Regions from separate parts of the Bacillus sp. KNSH39 genome, predicted to be linked through region 1. Evidence: predicted binding sites of a transcription regulator. Region 1 holds the regulator's gene; each other region holds the start of a gene.

Region 1 (6,793 bases):
ATAAATCTGGTATCGTTCGAATAAAATTTAAAATCAATCGAGCTGGACTGTATAAAAATGTACTAGTAAACACATTACTTGCCGCAAACAGTGCAAGTGGAATAGCTAAAATCGCTCCTAAAGTCGTCCCAATAATCGCCATACGTATTGTATCTAACATTGCTGTTGTAATAACTTGAAAATAACTCCAATCTGGCGGCACCATTTCTTTTAACAAATCCATTATATTAGGAAAACCAACTACTAGCTTTGAAAATGATGCGTCGACCTGTATACTACTTCCCCACAACAGTAAAATGAATAGAATAAACGTTAACATATGTTTTAACTTACTCGGCGGCTTCGGTATCGACTTCGAATATATCGTCACATCATTCATTTAGCTGCCACCTCTAACAATTCACTTTTCTGTGCTACGTCACCATAAATTTCAGCAAACTTTTCATCCGTTGCTGCTTCTACTAAACCATCAAAAACAATTTCGCCTGCATGTAATCCAATAATACGCGTCGCATATTGCCTAGCTAAAGCAATAGAATGTAAGTTTACAATTGTTGTAATTCCAAAATCTTCATTAATTTTCTTTAAATCATCTAATACTTGCTTTGTTGTTAGCGGATCTAACGACGCAACAGGTTCATCTGCCAATATGATTTTTGCTTCTTGCGCCAATGCTCTAGCTATCGATACACGTTGTTGTTGTCCTCCTGATAATTCATCAGCACGTGCATATGCTTTTTCTAAAATATTCACTCTTTTTAACGCTTGAAATGCGAGCTCCACATCCTCTTTCGGAAACAAACCTAACGTTGTACGCAATGTCGAATGATATCCAACACGGCCAGCTAATACATTCTTCAATACTGTTGATCGCTTTACAAGGTTAAAACTTTGAAAGATCATACCAATATCCCGGCGCATACGTCGTAAATCTTTTCCTTTTGCAGCAGTAATAGACTCACATTCAATCATGATTTCGCCTTCTGTAATCTCATGAAGACGATTTACCGATTTTAGAAGTGTAGACTTTCCAGCTCCGGACAGCCCTACCATTATAACAAACTCACCTTTTTGAATTTTCAAGTTTATATTATTCAATCCTTTTGTACCATTTGGATACACTTTGGAGACATTTCGAAATTCTATCACACATCTTACCTACCTTCTATGTATTCAAAACGGCAAACTAACTGAAAACATTCCCTTTCAGCTAGCTGCCATTTCCATATGTATTATTGCGTTTTTACTTTCTTCCCATATTCACGAACGATGTCAAATTTACTATCATCAGATTTAACGTATCCTTCATGTGAATATACTTCTTTAATGATTTTGTGACCTTCCTCATTTTTTCCAATTTCAATGAAAGCATCCTGTAATTTCTTGCTCCACTCTTCATCTAAATCAGAACGTACCGAAATCGTATCGTTTGGAATTTTCTCCGTAAATTTCACTATTTTCGTTTGCTCGAATATATTCGGATAATCTTTTTTTACAATATTACGAGCATCTTGGAATACAACAGCTGCATCTACGTCACCATTTAAAAGAGCAATAAGCGACTGATCGTGACCTTTTAATGTAACAGGTTTCACATCTTTTAACGGATCAATTCCCTCTTTTAATAGAACAGCTGCAGGCCATACATACCCTGCTGATGATGTTACGTCTTGATAACCAATCTTTTTACCTTTTAAATCTTTTACACTATTTATATTAGAGTCTTTTTTAACAACAAACTCAGATTTATAATAATCTACTAAATCTTTTGTAGGAGCTCCTGTTTCATCCTCTACTCCAAAACGTTGTGCTTGTAAAATTACATTTGCAGCCTTCTTTTCATGTGCTAATACGTACGCTGTTGGCGGTAAAAATCCTACATCTACTTGTTTAGATGCCATCGCTTCTACAATTGTATTGTAGTTCGTTGAAATACTAACTTTTACTGGAATATTTAACTTATCACTTAATAGCTTCTCAAGCGGTTTTGCCTTCGCCTCTAACGTATCTGCATTTTGAGAAGGAACAAATTGAACATTTAAAGTCTTCGGTACATACCCTTTTTTCGTATCTTCATTTTTACTTGCACTTGATTCCTTCGTTCCACAGCCACTTAATAATCCCGCTGCTAGTACAACTGTTGTGCTCATTGCAAAAACTTTTTTCAACATATTAATGCCTCCATTTTTCATTGTTATAAAATAACCTTTCATAAACATGAAGAAATATATCACATATTTTTACAAATAATTGATTATTTACAGAATCTTTACACATTCTATACACTCACATTAAAATTCTCTTCACATATTTGATATGATGAATTGGAAGATAACAATAGAAAAGGTGAGTCATATTGGAACAAAATCAAACTGTAACTTTAAACATCTTATTAACAAGCGATATACATGGCACTGTTTATCCTATTCACTACCAAGATAACTCCCCAGCAGAACTTGGTTTAGCTAAAATTTCTACTCTTATAAAAAAAGAACGTTCCCAAAATACAAACGTTCTTTTAATTGATAATGGCGACTTTATTCAAGGAACACCATTTACTTATCATTATGTTACATACGAAAAAAACAAAAAAAACCCAATGTCCTTATTAGCAAATTACTTACAGTATGACGCTGCAATTATCGGCAATCATGAGTTTAATTACGGGATGGGTATATTAAATAACGCTGTGACTACTGCGAACTTCCCGTACCTATCAGCAAACATTTTAGATAAAAACATAAAGAAACCTTATTTCGGAAAACCTTATATAATCAAACAGATTGAATCCAATATAAAAATTGCTATTTTAGGGGTGACAACGCACTACATTACCAATTGGGAACAACCCCATCACATTAAAGACTTACAATTTGAAGATGCATTAGAAACAACGAAAAAGTGGGTTTCTTACATTCGCAAACATGAGAAACCAGATTTACTAGTCGTAGCGTATCACGGGGGAGTTGAACGAGATTTACAAACCGGGGTACCGACTGAAGTTTTAACAGGAGAAAACCAAGGATATGCAATGTGCCATGAAATTGACGACATAGATATTTTATTAACAGGCCACCAACACCGGGAAATTGCTCACACAATGGCTAACGGTGTAACAATTTTACAGACCGGATGTAATGGAAACTCAGTTGGAAAAGTAAAAATAACATTCGAAAAAACAAAACATAAATGGGTTAAAAAAGAGAGTTCTTCTGAATTATTATCTGTACAAGGAGTTGAGGCTGACCAAGATGTACTTTCATTGGTAGCCGATTACGAAGAGAAAACACAAAAGTGGCTTGATCAACCTATTGGAATCATTCAGGGGGATATGCAAATTTCAGATGCTATGCAAACTCGTTTGCATGATCATCCTTTTATCGAATTCATAAATAAAATACAGATGGATATAGCTAATGTATCAATTTCTTGTACAAGTTTGTTCCATAATACATCTCCAGGTTTCCCGGAACATGTAACAATGCGTGACATCGTTTCTAATTATATTTATCCAAACACATTAAAAGTAATTAGAATAACTGGAGCGGATATAAAAAATGCTCTTGAACTCTCTGCTTCTTATTTCACATTAAAAACAGATGGATCCATCACCGTAAGTCCTACCTACATAGAACCAAAGCCACAACATTATAATTATGATATGTGGGAAGGGATTTCATACGTATTAAACATTTCAAAACCAATTGGTGAAAGAGTAGAATCTTTACAGCATAACAGTGCTCCTCTTAATATGAATGAAGAATATGACGTTGTAATGAATAATTATCGTGCAAGTGGCGGGGGAAATTTCTTTATGTTTCAAAACAAACCGGTAGTAAAAGATATACCCACAGATATGTCTGAACTTATCGCTAATTATATATTGGAACATAAAACGATAGAAGCAACAGTTAATAACAACTGGAAAGTTATTAAATAACGATTTTTACATATAAAAAAGATGGGCTTCGCCCATCTTTTAATTTAATTTTGCATTATCTTGCTTTTTTAAAGCTTTTAATTTCGTCGGTGTAACATCTGTACCTTCTTCGTTAACAACTTTAATACCTTTAAGTTCGTTTAACATATTTTGACGAAATCCTTTTAAATATTGTTCACGTAGCGATTGACGCTCACGTTGCTCTTCTTCAGTTAAACCTTCAGCTTTTGCTTTTTTCGCTAAGAAGTTAATGCGTTCAACGAGTTCGTGATTAATCATCTCGAATCCCCCTTCTAATCAAAACTGATTATTATCATACAATAGTTACTCTTCTTTATCAAGCAATTGCTTCGTATACTCTACATATCTACGATGTACAGTCGCCTTTGAAACATTATGACCAAATCCACGTAATGTTGCTGCAATTTCTTCAAACGTGAGTTCACTTTTTCGCAAACGTACAATTTCCTCAATTGGCACTTCTTTTTTCTCTCTTCCTACACTTAAATGACGATTTTTTAAATTTTTTTCTGGACGATAACCTTTTTCTACTGCACGTTGCATACCTCGTTTAATTTTCAAATTATGAATCTTTCTTTGATATTCTTCAACAATACCAATAATATCTAATACCATTGAATCAGAATCCGACAATTGTAATTCACCATTATGTGTATGCGTATATACTTTTATGCCTTCTTTATGTAAACAATGCATTAACGCGATCTTCGCATTTCCTCTACCAAGACGCGTTTCATCTTGTATAAGTAACACATCAATTTGTTCGTCTCGAATTGTATCCAACACCTCTAATATACCGTCACGTTCAATTGTATATCCACTAGCCTGCTCTTCAATCACCTTAGTAACATTCATTTGATAGCGCTCAGCTAAATGCAATAATTCATCTTTTTGACGTAATAATGATGTTTCTTGCGCTTCTTTCGTTGTACTCACACGTGCATAAATAATTGCATTCATTTTGAACCCCTCTTTCTCCCTATTATTTCCCTATAGTGTAACATAAATCCGCCATTTGTTCGAACTTATGTTTGTAGAATGTTTTTTCACATGTTATACTTATTAATAAGAAAAATGAAAGAAAACGAGGTGTTAGAAAACATGGAAAAGTTAACGAAACGCCAGCAAGACATTCTCGACTTTATTAAGCTAAAAGTACAAGAAAAAGGATATCCACCTTCCGTACGTGAAATTGGTCAAGCAGTCGGCCTCGCTTCTAGTTCTACAGTGCACGGACATTTATCACGATTAGAAGAAAAAGGATACATTCGACGCGATCCAACAAAACCACGTGCCATTGAAATTTTAGGTGAAGACCGAATGGATACGGAAACACAATCTGTTATTCAAGTTCCAATTGTCGGAAAAGTCACTGCTGGGTTACCAATTACAGCGGTCGAAAGCGTAGAAGAACATTTCCCACTTCCAGCTAGTATTGTTGCTGGAGCAGACCAAGTGTTCATGTTACGTATTTCTGGAGATAGTATGATTGAAGCTGGTATTTTCGATGGAGATTTAGTTGTTGTTCGCCAACAGCAGTCTGCATATAATGGTGAAATTGTAGTCGCTTTAACAGAGGATAACGAAGCAACAGTTAAACGTTTCTATAAAGAAAAAGACCATTTCCGTCTACAACCAGAAAACTCTTCATTAGAACCTATCATTTTAAAACAAGTGTCAGTTATCGGGAAAGTAATTGGCGTATATCGTGATTTACATTAAAAATAACAAAAAGAAGATAATTACCGTATATAAATAAGGTAATTATCTTCTTTTTGTATTTTGATAGATTTCCATGCATTCTATTTCTTATTAACGAGTTTCAATCGTCACATCTCCCGCAGCCGTTTTACCGCTAATCTTTTTACTGCCATTTCCAATTGTTACATTTTTATTTTCTTCATTAAAAATTGTTACATCTCCAGCAGCACTTTGCCCAGTAATTACCGCATCTTGTGGTTTTTCCGATAAAGTAATATCTATATCTCCCGCAGTTGAACTGGCTTCTAGATTATACTTAGAATCATGATCTTGAATATTTATTTCCCCACTTGTTGTTTTTGCGGTCACTTTCCCTAATACCTTCTTAAAGTTCACCTCACCAGCTTTTGTCGATCCCTCCACATTCTTAGCCGTTACTTGTTTCAACTCTACTTCTCCAGCAAGTGTTCTAACACTTACGCTATCACTTTTCACATCACTCATTTCGATTTGTCCAGCAGATGAATTTACTTTTACATCTTGGTAAGAGCGTTCGGGCACAAGGAGAGTCAATTTAGACGTTTGAAACCTAAAATCGTAAAAAGAAAAATCAAATGAAGCACCTTTTTCTCTTTCCCCAATAATTTTTAATGTGTCACCATCTTCTGCGATACGAATCTCTTGTTTACGTACATCTCCCGATTGCTTTACATAAAAAGAAGAGTCAGGAGATTTTTGGACAATAATATCCCCGGCATCTAACTTAACTTCTATATTTTTTAATGTTTCGTTTTTAATTACATTTTCTTTATCGCCTTTTTCAGCAGTTTGTACTGCTTTTTCATATGTTTGGGAAATTCCTATTACTCCAATAATGATACAAGCGATAGCGATTAAAAATAGTTTTTTCATCATTTACTCTCCTTTTATCATTTTGAAGTTCCATATTACATATCGTACACACAATCTCTTGAACCACTTTGTACTATAAAAAGCGATAATACATAACAATAAACCTACCCCAACAAACGTTATACTAACGAAAAGATCCAACCATATAAAAGTACCCATAAATACTTTTCCAATAACGAAAAATGGTGTTACTACACTAGCAATACCACCGATCCAAAA
Region 2 (6,793 bases), 2.9 Mb from region 1:
GCGGGGCCCACGGCATGGAGCGAAGTAAAATAACGAAATCGCGATATTGCACCGGACGCATACTATCATTTTTACGGTCATACACTTCATAATCGGAATCAACCATCGCTTTAATGCGCTGCGCCATAAGGCGAGCTTCAAGCTGTGCTTTTTCGACTTCTGCACCTTCTTCACCGTCTATTACTTCTTCTTCCGTTTGCTGAATACATAATAATTCTGCTGCTACATCTTCACCTTCTGGATAGGTAGCACCTAGCTTTAGTTCAGCGTCAGCATCGTAGTCAATTTCCCCAACTTCTTCGCCCATAATTTGTTTAAAAATAAAGTTCGTACCTGCTAGTACTTCATGACGACTACGGAAGTTTTTCGCTAAGTCAATCTTCATTCCGCCGCCCAATCCTTCTTGTGTGAAACGTTTATACTTTCCTAGGAATAAGCCTGGCTCGGCTAGTCGGAAACGATAAATCGACTGCTTTACGTCACCAACCATGAACAAGTTTCCTTCACTCTCAGAATCTTTCGTTACGAATTTAATAATGGATTCCTGTACAAAGTTCGTGTCTTGATATTCATCGACTAATACTTCAGCAAATTTATTACGATATTGGAGCGCCACTGCTGACGGATTCATTTCACCATTTTCACTTTGTTCACTTAAAATTTGTAAACAGAAATGCTCTAAATCTGTGAAATCGACCATTCCTTTATCTCGCTTCATCGCTTGGAAACGCTCTGTAAATACTTTTACAAGTTGAACAAGCTTTTCTAATACTGGGTGCATATCTTGAAAATCTCGTAAGAAACTTTCAGGTTTGCGGCTAAATAACTCTTCTTGTAATTTCTTCACTTCATCTTTCGCTTTATTACGAAGAGAGTCTACTTGTTTTACAACATCTTCATTGTAATCACTTTTCTTAATACGCTTTAACGTTTGCCACGATACGTTTTGCATCGCTTCATACACACTTGTCCACGACTCACGAGCAGCTGATGATAGCGTTCCAAGTAAAGCTACATCTGCTTGCAGGGTTTCAATGCGAGGCGCTGGACCGTCAGGAAGCATTGCGAGTTCAGTTGCCTTACGAATATGCTGTTCCGCTGTTTCAAGCTGGAATTTCACATCTTCTAATAAATAAGAAGCATATACTAAATCCTCAATTGTCTTTCCTTCTACGTCATATGCTTCTACTAATTTATCAAGCCATTTTTCCGGATTTGGATGCGCTCTTGATTCTGTATGAAGCGCTAAAATCATACGTTGTAAGTCATCATCACTACGGTCACTCGTATAACGATCAACGAGTTCAAAGAATATCGTATTATCTTCGATGCCATACTCTTCTTCTAATATGTCATCTAGCACTTCTTCTTTTAACAATTCATTTTCTGTTTGATTCGCAATACGGAAACGAGGATCAACATCAAGCATGTAGTAATATCCTCTAATTACTTGTAAACAGAATGAGTGAATTGTTGAAATGGAAGCTTTATTTAATAGGCTCAGCTGCTTTCTTACGTGTTGAGAGCCTGGTTCATCAATTAATACCTTTTCTAACGCTTCTCCGATTCGGTTTTTCATCTCTTGTGCTGCTGCATTCGTAAATGTTACAACGAGCAGGCGGTCGACATCGACTGGGTTCTCTTCATTAATAATCTTTTTAATAATACGTTCAACTAATACTGCTGTTTTACCTGATCCAGCTGCAGCCGCAACTAAAATATCACGTCCGTTCGCTACAACAGCTTTCCACTGGTCATCTGTCCATTGACTACCTTCTGGTTTTTTAGGCCAATTTTCTATCATTCTCCGCCAACCTCCTCTCTTATTTTCTCCATCGCTTCGCTATCTTTCATATCTTTTAACGATCGGAACTGATTATCTTCAAGTGACTCATCAAATTGACAAACAGATTTGAAGTTACAGAACGTACATGCCGCTTTATTCCCCATTTTATAAGGAGCAATATCGATAACACCTTCTGTAATATCTTTTCCGATATTTTCAAACGTATGGTGTACATATTTTTGCAGTACGTTAAACTCTTGCTCACTTGCAATACTTGAACGCGCACTAAAGCTACCGTCTTTTTTCAGGCCAGCAGAAATAATATCTGAGCTTCCTGTTGAAAGTTTGTTATCCATTAAACGAACAACGTCAGCATCTCCTAATACGAGTCCTTTCATTTTAAATTTCTTTAAAATTTCTTTTTCAATTTCAGCTTCCGTTGCGTCACCTTTCATCTCAACGATTGGGTTATGAATATGGAAATACAATACACCAGCTGGTGATGCTGCGTGGCCTTTTTTCATCCACGTCTGTGCATTCGAAGTAACAACATCTAAATACGTTAACATTTGAAGTGCTAATCCGTAATACACTTCCGTTAAATCTAACGCTTTTGAACTTGATTTATAATCAATAATACGTAAGAACGTCCCGTTTTCATCTTCTGCCTTATCAACACGGTCAATACGGCCGACTACTTCCATCTTTACACCATTTGGTAATGAGAATTCCATCGGCGGAAGTGACCCTGTACCTCCCATACCGAACGGCACCTCTAAATCAACTGGTACGAATCCGCTTGACTTCGCATGTTCACGAAGAATGATTGACGTACGGAAAATGATTTGTTGTAGTTTTTGTTTTAAATAGAAATGACGGTTTGAACTTAATAAAATTTGTCGTTGTAATAACGGCGCAATTTCTTCTATTACTAAAACAGAAAGATGCTCACACTCTTTTATGGATAAATCCGCCCAAGTGCGGTTTTCACGCAATAACTTGTCCGCAATTTTCTTTAATGCCGCATGGAATAATTCGCCGATGTCTGGCGCATCAAGCTTGAAAATATCACGCTCTCTAAGCGATAAACCGTGCTGCGCAAAATGAGCGTATGCACAACGATTAAATAGTTCCATACGAGAGACGCTTCCTTTAATTATATCTCCGTATAAATCTCTACTTACTGCTGTACTTAGTTTCTTCGCACGATTTCGATAGAATAAACTTGATAAGACGCGGCTACTTTTTTGTTTCCATTCATCTGAAGTTACGTAGAAATTATATACGTCCCACCAAAAGTCTAAATTCCCTTCAAATCCGTATCGCTTCCACGTTTGTAGTTGCTGCATAACGTAAGATAACGTTACTTCTGGCGTTGCTACATATGAAATTTGTTCTGAACGTGATAAATCATTTACGTCATTCGTAATAAATGAATCTTTCACATTAGGGAACATTCTTTTTATTTTCTTAATAAAGCTAGACGCAAGTAACGTCTTTCCTTCTTCATCTGCAAGCGGGCATGAAATGTATAACTTCTCAGATGCTCTCGTTACCATTTGATACATAACGAACTGTTCTTCTAACAAAGTTTGTCTCGTCGTTGGCGCTAATTCAATCCCTGCCGCACCAAGAACTTCTCTTTCCTCATCAGAAAGCATACCTTCATCCATAGGTGCTGCTGGAATGACACCCTCATTTACACCTATAATAAACGTTGCTCTCACATCAGATAATCTGGAGTGATCAATATTAGCAATTAACACTTGGTCTAATGACGGCGGAATGTTAGCAAATTGAAGTGCCTCAAGACCAGTCGACATAACGTCAGTAAACATAGAAAGAGACATTTTCTCTTCCCCAAGCATCTCTACAAATGTATCAAGAAGGCTCATTACTTCTTCCCATACTTGTTCATGATCTGTCGCAAATAAGAAATCTCCACTTTCTTCTGCACGTATACGTAATTCTTCTAGTTTTTTCGGAACATCCAGTTCTTCTAAAAACAAGTAAACTGCTTCACACATTTGCATAACTGTTCCTGCACGCTTTAACCTTTTTTGCATGCGAATAACAGGTGTTCTTACAACGTCACGTAGCCTATTTATTTTCTCTTCCATTTCACGTTCACTGTCTGTAATCATCCCGTTCGTATCATCAAGAGAACGATAGCGGCGATACATCCATGGATCTTCAGCAGTCCATCTCTTTCCTTGTACACCGTACGCTAAACAGTAATTTTCAAATTCATCCATTTCTTCACGCATCGCTTCTTTTCTTACGTCTAATGGATATAAAAGCTCTGTTTTCACGCAGCGGAACACCGCATCATAACGCCAATTCCCACTAATAATCTCGAGTGCAGAACGAATACATTCTACCAATGGGTGGTGTGACATTGGGCGCTTTTCATCGATGAAGTGCGGGATATTGTAATCTGTAAATAACGTTCGCATCACATCGTAATAACTTTCCCCATTACGAAGAAGCACTGCAATATCTCGGTAACGATATTTTTCATCCGCAACAAGTTTACGAATTTCACGAGCAACACCTTCTACCTCCGCTCGTAAATTCGCAGCTGTACTAATCGTTACACTCGCTTCACCGTTAAATTTTTCATTCGGACGCGCTTCATAATGCGCTTCTAAATGCGCTAATGCCGGAGAATGAAAACGCGGCTGTTCCATAAGTGGAATTGTTTTTTCAATTTCTATTTTCTCTTCACGCGCTACTTGTTTTATTTTTTCATACGTTAACGTCGTTTCATAAAATAAATCGAGTTCATTTACTGGCTGCGCTAACGTTTTTTCATCTATCGTTAACGTGATCGTAACTCTCGCTCCGCAAATCATAAGCTGTCTTACAATCTCTAACTCTTGCGGGGAGAATGAATGAAATCCATCTATATAAATTTCCGCACCATTTACATATTCAGACTGCGGAAGCTTTTCCACTAGCAATTGCAGGTAGTCTTCTGAATCTAAGTATTTTCCAATTAAAGCACGTTCAAAATCATCGTATAATAGCTGTAAATCATACACTTTATTCGCTAGTAACTTTTGTTCGGCACTGCTACTATGCGCATCTAATTGTTGCCACATTTCATATACGTTAGATGGCGTTACATTGTAACGTTTAAACTCTGCAATCATACTGCCAAGATGTTCAAAGAAACCGTTTTGCTCCGCTGCTTTTTGGAACACCGATAATCCATCTTTACGAGACTCTACAATTTTACGGAGTAACATATGTACACCAGCTTCATCAATATGAAGACGACTCGCTCCGCCAACTTCTTGCAGTACCTTCCACGCTAATCGTGAAAAACTAAAAACTTGTGCCCGAATAGAACCTCTTACATCCTCACTTCCAATTAACGCCTGCTGCGTCTGGAATGTCATCTGTTCTGGCACAAGATATAATATTGTTTTCCCTCTCGGGCGTTGTTTTAACTCTTCTTGCACTTCGCGTAAACAAAGTGTACTTTTTCCACTTCCCGCTCTACCAATCACAAATCGAAGTGACATGTAACCCCACCTTTCACTTACATAACGAACGTTAGTTTGCTACTATAATTGTATTATAGGACACGAAAAAAGACAAACTGAGTTGTTTGCCTTTTTCTATACTTCTATCTATTATATCAACCTTTTGAAAAATTCGTTTGCACCTCTTGAATTGGCCAATATCGCAAATCAACTTTACCGACGACTGTATCAGCTTTTACAAAGCCAAAGTGTCTACTATCCCAGCTCCCGAGCCGGTTATCACCTACTACAAAAATAAACCCAGGTGGCACCAGTTTTTCTTTCGTTAACTCTTCTAATGTAAAGTCGCCTGTTAGTTGCCTTCCGTTTATCTCTTTCTTATACTTCTCTAAATACGGCTCATCAATAAATTGACCGTTTATATATAACTTATCCTGCTTATATTCAATATGATCTCCAGGTAAACCGATAATCCGCTTTACATAGTCCTCTTTTTTATTCGCATGAAATACCACAACGTCAAATCTGTTCAAGTCCCCAACTTGATAACTCACCTTATTTACAACTAGCATATTGCCATCTTGCAATGTCGGCATCATTGACTTCCCCTCTACAACATACGTTGAAAAGAAAAACGTTCGAAAAAATACAGCTAATAATACACCAATTAAAATTGTTCGTATCCACTCCATGCCTTCTTTTTTCAAAGTTTTCTTCATCTGCTTCTCCCCTTATCCTTTAATACTGAAGCTTTCCTTTACAAAGAAGACTATTCTTAATGTAGTTCTAACTTTACTTCGATTTTCTTACCGACATACCATAAAATAAAAATACCAATCGCTACAATAACTGATTTCACCGGATTATGAATAAATGACATTAAATCATGACCGATATACGTTAAAATAAAAATCATCACAAGTTTTCCGAATGCTAACGCTAGACCAAACTGTTTTACACTAATTCGGGATAAACCAGCGACAACATTTATGAGCGCTGACGGTGTAAACGGAAAACAAAATATAACAAAAATCGGTGCGAATCCTTTCCTTTCAATCCACCCCATTGCTTTTCGTACTCTCTCATGCTTATTTACAAACGAAAAGAAACGACTGCGACCAAAATGGCGGATGATGAAAAAGACAAGTAATGCACCCATTACTGATCCAAGCCATGAATAAAGAAAACCGAGCCAAAAGCCAAATGCAACAGCATTCGCCAGTACAAATACGATAAGCGGTAATGCTGGAATCAACGCCTCTATCATCGGTAAACCAATACCAAGAAGTGGTCCGAACGCTTTATAACTCTCAACAATATGATCCATATTTTCTGGTGAAAAATACTCTTTGATTGTCTGAAAATCCATTCTACACTTTACCCCTTTACTCTAAATACTATCCCTACTGTATCATTGCTTATATGAAAGAGGAAATGGTAGATACGACATATGGAGATGTATTTATTAAAGTTTCCATATCTTTCATAAGAATTCCTTCATTATTTAGCTATGATA
Region 3 (6,793 bases), 1.4 Mb from region 1:
AGGGAATATAGATGGATCGACATCTTTTCGAGTGTGGGGTAGAGTGGGAAATGCGGTAGATATCGGGCAGAATAGTTGGATACCTGAAAAACATGTAATTATTAAGTAACTATAGCGGCAGTATTGTTTTTAAGGAGTACGTAAAGAGTCTTCTTACTATACATAATAGTAAGAAGACTCTTTACGTTTAAAAATGAAAATACATGATACATAGTCTACTCATATGAAATGAATTACATGTAGAAAACACACTGTTTTCACAATGACTGTGTATAGTTAATTTGCATAATGATAAAAGTGAGGTATTTGAATTGAAAAAGAAAAAAATATTTATTGGAACAATTATTTCATGCGTGATGCTAGCATTATCTGCATGTGGTTCCTCAGACAACGTAGTAACATCAAAAGTAGGGAATGTTACAGAGAAAGAATTAAGTAAAGAATTACGACAACAATATGGAGAAAGTACTTTATATCAAATGATGTTAAGTAAGGCATTGTTAGATAAATATAAAGTTTCAGATGAGGAAGCAAAAAAGAAAGTAGAAGAAGCAAAAGATAAAATGGGTGAGAACTTTAAATCGACTTTAGAACAACTTGGATTGAAAAACGAAGATGAATTAAAAGAAAAAATGAAGCCAGAAATTGCATTTGAGAAAGCGATTAAAGCAACAGTTACAGATAAAGATGTGAAAAATAACTATAAACCAGAAATGAAAGTAAGTCACATTTTAGTGAAAGATGAAAAAACGGCTAAAGAAATAAAGGAGAAAGTAAATAATGGTGAAGATTTTGCTGCCTTAGCAAAACAGTATTCAGAGGATACTGGTTCAAAGGAACAGGGCGGGGAAATATCTGGTTTTGCTCCTGGGCAAACAGTGAAAGAATTTGAGGAAGCTGCGTATAAATTAGATGCAGGCCAAGTAAGTGATCCGGTTAAAACAACTTACGGTTACCATATTATTAAAGTGACGGATAAAAAAGAATTGAAGCCATTTGATGAAGTAAAGGATAAAATTCGTAAAGATATAGAACAACAAAGACTACAAGATACGACAGGTAAATGGAAACAACAAGTAGTCAATGATTTATTGAAAGATGCTGATATTAAAGTGAATAATAAAGAATTTAAAGATACATTTAAATTTCTAGAAAAGAAATAATGACTGTAATCATAATTAGAAAAGGGAACTCATATAGAGTTCCCTTTTCTAATTAGTGTGTGAGTTATAAATAGATAGTAAGACAATACAATATTACATTTAAATATTAAGAATTACAATGGGAAATTATGGTTTATAATTATTTCAACGAAAGTGGATATTTTACGGTTTTCATTATGCAAGTTTATTACATATATTTACTCTTTAATAATGAATATCGAACATAATTTAAAAAATAATACATATAATGTTTTTGAATAAATATTTAACATGGATAATTAGTAAAAAGCTGAGCATTCGATTGGAAAGGATGTTCTTTTTGTTGTGAAAATTTTAGGATAAAGAATGAATCGTTTTAAACGCATCATTTACCACATCAATAAATTAAGGTGGGGAGAATATATGAAAGTAATCTTTCAAGGAGAGGGCGGAGCGAAAATTTTTGAGTCATATGATGAAAATATAAGTGATTTATTAGTTATATTAAAAGAAACGAAAGGGATTAAAATTGGGATGGTTGAGTATAAAGTGTTAAAGTACGAACTTAATTATTTTCGTCATCCGAAAAAAGCGGATACAGAGAGAGAGTTACATATAATAGTACAACCTAAGTATATGTAATAAAATATAATAATAAAAATCACTGATTCAGTTTTGTAAAGTTCCATAGAGTATGTAAGAAAAGAGAGTGTTGTAAATGCTCTCTTTTCTTATGCTTTGTGAGTTCGTTCATCATAGTATATGTTTTCAGTTATAGATGGTTAATAAACGATAAAAATTTAAAACTTTTTCGTTTAGGCAGGGATTTTATATTTGAGTAAATAAATATACTATGAAGTATTTTTTATACGAATATTGAAGGAGTATAAAATGAGTTTAGCAAGTTACACAGGCTGTAATGTAGAAATTCCGTTAACGGATCCAGATTCTAATGATGTAATTGTTTTTGGACCGTGTTTTTCAGATGAAAGTATGCTTGAAATTGTACAAGATTATCAATTCCAAACAAATTACACATATGAGGTTTCAACTAATTGGGGAATTGAACTGGTCGAGTGGCAAAATGTAAAGGAAAAAAAAGAAGCGAAAGAAAAACTTTTAACTTTATGCAAGATTATGGAAAGTTATTTGGAAGATGGAGACTATTTCGAATTATTTAGTTGTTGGGTTGGTGATGAAGATAAGGAACGAGTAGGGGAATTGAACTTAAAAATAAATCATTTTAATATAGATGAATTATGTATTCCAGAAAGAACATTAGTTAGGATAGAAAAATAAGCTTTGAATATTTTTTAGAAAAAGGCGATTTCACTTTGTGTGAAGTCGCCTTTTAGTTTTTATATGCATTTTATATAAGAAATGAAAAGTTTATTTGATAAAGGAAAAAATATGGAGATAAATAAAATTATGTTTTTTGTTAAGAAATAATAAGTATAGCTCTTCTCAAAGGAACGTAAGTTCGTGTATAATAAGAACGAATGTTCTTTTGAGAGGTAACCTAATTATAGTTTAGAAGTAAATTCGAGTTTAGTAAGTATTAAAAATAACTAAGGGATAGCATGAATAAATAAATGTATAAATGATCAAGGAGATAAAAAATGAACGATGTAAAGATACAAAAAGAAGAAAGAGAGTGGGTTCCGTTTACAGTAATGTCCGAAAAACTTTTAAATATGAGAAAGATTATTGGAGAGAAATTAAAAGTACAAAAACCGCTTTTAACAAATGAAGCAAAAGAGAGGATTTCTGATAAATTATTAACGTCATTACTGTCTGAGAAAGAAATATTGGTAACATATTTTGAAGATGGTTACATATTAACAAGCTACATGACTGTTGTACATATCAATCCGGTAAAACAAATTGTAATTTGTACAGACGCCTTTTATAAAACTTACGTATTTAACGCTATGGATATTATTGAAATAATGTAAAAGAAGCTGAATATTAAATGGCAGCTTTTTTTATTTCTGATTTATGAGACAAATAATATAAGAAAAAGCAGCTAGCTTTGTGCTAGCTGCTGAGCCCCAGGGAAAGGGAGAAAAAGATAGGGTACTCCAAAATCGATAAGAGCTGTCAAACAGCCTGATTATAGTATAGACAAATTAAAATTTTCTATACAAAAAGTTGAACATAAGATTAGGCTGTACCCACTTGGTTTTGATCTGCAAGGTCAGAATCAAATGTATTGGTCGCGCTAACACCGCTAAAAGTATTAACAACAAAACCAACGTTTGATGCGCCGGAACCATTATAAGCTTTCGTATTTTCTTTCGGAGAAACGTTGTAGAAATCACCTAAGTTAAATGATCCATTACTATTTTGTACAACTAAATTTCCTACAACTGATGGCATAATTTTCACCTGCTTTATAAAAAGTTGTTAACATTACTATATGGAGTTATAGTCCAGATGGTTCATATAATAAAAATTGTGGAATAGTAAAACGTTTGGAGCATGGATTTCAATAAAAGTGTGTTAAAATTAATATAATAAAGTTGAGTAATTTTTTAAAAAATTTGTATAATCGATATATATGAAAATAAAGGAGGCAAAATGTAATGAAAGATATTATGAAAAAAGTTGATTTAACAGATGCCAAATCAAGTAATCTTGTTGCACTAATTTATAGTAATGAAGTTATATTAGTTGAAGACGCATTTTGTCCAAATGAAATAAAATTAAAGTTTAATGAAATTGCAATTTTATCTGCAATTAAAACAGCTCATATTGCGAAAGTGTCTATTAGGAAAGAACTTGAAGCGCTTTTTCATGATACGGGTGTTATATTAGTGAAACAAAATGTTGATTATGGTAGTAGCCAATCTATTACCATGCATTTTGAGCAATTTAAAAAGTTGCAAGATGAGATTGAACATTTAAATAAAAGTATGTAATAAAGCAGCTAAATAAAGGTTCTATCATAAAGGTGGAATGTGTTGTGTTGAAAAAGTGGTTTAAAAATTATTTGGGTGAATCGCATTGTAAACATAAATATATTTTTATTAAGATGCAGGATAATGAGGATTTTAAAAAAGGTACATTAGGTGTAGTTTATATTTACCAGTGTGAGAAATGTGGAAAAGAGAAGTTGAAATATAAAAACAATAATGAAATAAACAATGAATTTTTAGATATATAGCAAAAAGTAACCATGATGGTTACTTTTTTTGTTTATGTATACAATATCAAAACCATTACTAAAGTATGAGTTGAGTTAATACTATAGTAAATCGCTGAATAAAAATGAAGAGAGTAAGATATAGGGAAGGAGGATGAGAGAAATGAAGCGAAAAGAAATTAGTAAATCTGTAATTATTACAGGCGTGACACAAGGGTTAGGGCGTGCGATGGTTGATCGATTTCATGAATTAGGGTGGAACATATATGGTTGTGGACGTTCAAAAGATAAAATTGAAGAACTAAAAAAACAGTACAGTAAAATACATGATTTCCAAGTAATTGATGTTTCAGATTCTCAGCAAGTTAACAATTGGGCAAATTATATACTTAATACACATACAGCTCCCAATATGATAATAAATAATGCATCGATTGTAAATCAAAATGCACAACTTTGGAAAATTACGGCTCAAGAATTCGAAAATGTAATGAATGTAAACGTGAATGGTGTAGTAAATGTAATAAGAGCATTTGTTCCAGCGATGGTAGCTAGGAAAGAAGGAATTATCATTAATATGAGTTCTAGTTGGGGGAGAGAAGGTGAGGCTGAGCTTGCGCCATATTGTGCCTCGAAATTTGCTATTGAAGGTATCACTAAATCTATGGCCCTGGAATTACCCCATGGCATGGCTGTAGTTGCTTTAGATCCTGGAGGGAGTATTAGTACTCCAATGCTGAAGTCATGTGCGCCACAATATATAAATGAATCGCCTACACCTGAAACTTGGTCACATAAAGCAATTGAATATATATTGAATATAACAATAGATAAAAATGGAGATTCATTGACATGCCCAGCATGCATATAAAAAGCACCTTTAAGGTGCTTTTATATTAGTAGCACATTATATCATTCACAAAATTACATCTAAAAAATAAAATAAAAGATTAAGGGTGAGATTTGTTTGTTTTGAAAGCTTTAGAAAATATTTAAATAGGTGATAAAAATGAATCCAAGCAGTTTAAAAGTGACAGGGGCATGGTTTCAAGTGGGAGGGAATCTTACAGCTGCTATTGGAACGACAAGAGGATTTATTGGAGAAGAGAAAGTTGAATCGGATCTTGTTATTGTAGGAAGCTCATTACAAGCTCTCGGATATATATTACAAATCATTGCGAGCAATTATGATGATGGGGAAGAAAAAAGAGAAAATCAAAATATAGGCTTAGAGAATCAAAGTAAATTACTTGATCAAATAGGAATTGAGTTATTAGCATTAGGCAATATATCAAATGTAATAGGAACATATTTTAATATAAATGAACAATTGAAAGAAAATGATTATCTTATCATTACAGGGAACAGTTTACAATCGATCGGTGCTTTTTTAGGAGTAGAAGCAGCTTTGTTGGATATAAATGTATTACAGAAAATTATTATACTGGGTAACTCCATGCAAAGTTTAGGGGCTGGATTACAAGCGTATCAAGGTGTTTCAAATGTATTGAAAGATGAGGGAGAAAATGAAGATAGTATTTTTGATAAGAAGGATGAGAGAATCATTGCACTCATTGGTATTTGGATACAAGCGATAGGAACGTTAATTTCTGCAATTGGAGTAACTGCAATAGAGGAAGAAAATAGGCTAGAAAACAATAAAAAGTCTGAAATACTTATTTAAATAGAAGGAGATACATTGATTTTAGAGGTAGGTTAAGATTAAAATGGTAGTAGGTTTTTTTGCGTATATTTTGAAAAGTGATATATAAAATACAAAATAAGGAGTTTTCAAGGGATGATGTATTTATTAGCAATTCTTCTTCCACCTGTTGCTGTATTATTTTGTGGAAAACCAATTCAGGCAATCATAAATTTCATATTAACATTAATATTTTGGGTTCCAGGAGTTATACATGCAATTCTTGTAGTGCATGATAAAAAAGCTGATCGGCGTTTAAAAAAACAAATTCAAGCATATGATGAAATTAATAAGAGGAATCGAAGATAATTCATCTGCAAAATGTTTTTAAAAGAAAGGAGGATTAACCTCCTTTCTTTTTTAGTGGTTGTTAAGTTTAGATTTTTGTGTGGCGGAAAGAATTTTTAATGTAAGTATTATGATAATAACTTTTAGATTGTGCATGTAATAGGCCAGTATAAATACTTTCTGGTACATTAAAGAAATCGTACATACCATTCTTTAATTGGATTCGCAAAATCATAGAAAAAGGATTATAACCAACAGCAACTATATTTTTTGAAATTACGGGAGATAGCTTCATCATTACGCAACTCCTCACTTTTTATTTTTAATACTTTTTTGTAAATGTTGAGGTTGTGATGTTGAAATCCTTATAATTTAAGAGGTATTATACTTATATGCAATATATTAAATGTTTGTTATACGTAATTATAAGGAAGTTCACACGAAGTACATATCGTTGTGCTATTTTTATTTCACCTTTGATTTATAAATAAGAAAATATTGACCATTTGAAAAAAA

The links. The regulator LexA, encoded in region 1, represses DNA repair genes until DNA is damaged. The targets are predictions, from matches to a motif close to CGAACATATGTTCG.
Region 2: addB (helicase-exonuclease AddAB subunit AddB) is a predicted target of LexA. The motif match lies at 5,342-5,355, and genes of this name have one in related genera.
Region 3: ACUL40_RS03435 (YolD-like family protein) is a predicted target of LexA. The motif match lies at 2,612-2,625, and genes of this name have one in related genera.

What each region holds. Positions count from the first base shown of each region.
Region 1 covers NZ_JBQXYO010000001.1:2,103,061-2,109,853, forward strand. Annotated here, with positions in the region: gene phnE (phosphonate ABC transporter, permease protein PhnE) at 1-379, opposite strand, end outside; gene phnC (phosphonate ABC transporter ATP-binding protein) at 376-1,149, opposite strand; gene ACUL40_RS10615 (phosphate/phosphite/phosphonate ABC transporter substrate-binding protein) at 1,233-2,171, opposite strand; gene ACUL40_RS10620 (bifunctional metallophosphatase/5'-nucleotidase) at 2,357-3,940, shown strand; gene ACUL40_RS10625 (DUF896 domain-containing protein) at 3,980-4,219, opposite strand; gene ACUL40_RS10630 (YneB family resolvase-like protein) at 4,265-4,921, opposite strand; gene lexA (transcriptional repressor LexA) at 5,063-5,683, shown strand; gene ACUL40_RS10640 (DUF4097 family beta strand repeat-containing protein) at 5,774-6,577, opposite strand; gene ACUL40_RS10645 (DUF1700 domain-containing protein) at 6,578-6,793, opposite strand, start outside.
Region 2 covers NZ_JBQXYO010000001.1:5,014,352-5,021,144, reverse strand. Annotated here, with positions in the region: gene addA (helicase-exonuclease AddAB subunit AddA) at 1-1,804, opposite strand, end outside; gene addB (helicase-exonuclease AddAB subunit AddB) at 1,801-5,316, opposite strand; gene lepB (signal peptidase I) at 5,433-5,996, opposite strand; gene ACUL40_RS25760 (TVP38/TMEM64 family protein) at 6,053-6,646, opposite strand.
Region 3 covers NZ_JBQXYO010000001.1:668,346-675,138, forward strand. Annotated here, with positions in the region: gene ACUL40_RS03415 (glycoside hydrolase family 25 protein) at 1-109, shown strand, start outside; gene ACUL40_RS03420 (peptidylprolyl isomerase PrsA) at 312-1,163, shown strand; gene ACUL40_RS03425 (hypothetical protein) at 1,566-1,784, shown strand; gene ACUL40_RS03430 (hypothetical protein) at 2,034-2,441, shown strand; gene ACUL40_RS03435 (YolD-like family protein) at 2,762-3,097, shown strand; gene gerPF (spore germination protein GerPF) at 3,306-3,521, opposite strand; gene ACUL40_RS03445 (hypothetical protein) at 3,728-4,063, shown strand; gene ACUL40_RS03450 (hypothetical protein) at 4,108-4,308, shown strand; gene ACUL40_RS03455 (SDR family oxidoreductase) at 4,451-5,158, shown strand; gene ACUL40_RS03460 (DUF6944 family repetitive protein) at 5,297-5,971, shown strand; gene ACUL40_RS03465 (YqaE/Pmp3 family membrane protein) at 6,086-6,298, shown strand; gene ACUL40_RS03470 (KTSC domain-containing protein) at 6,366-6,575, opposite strand.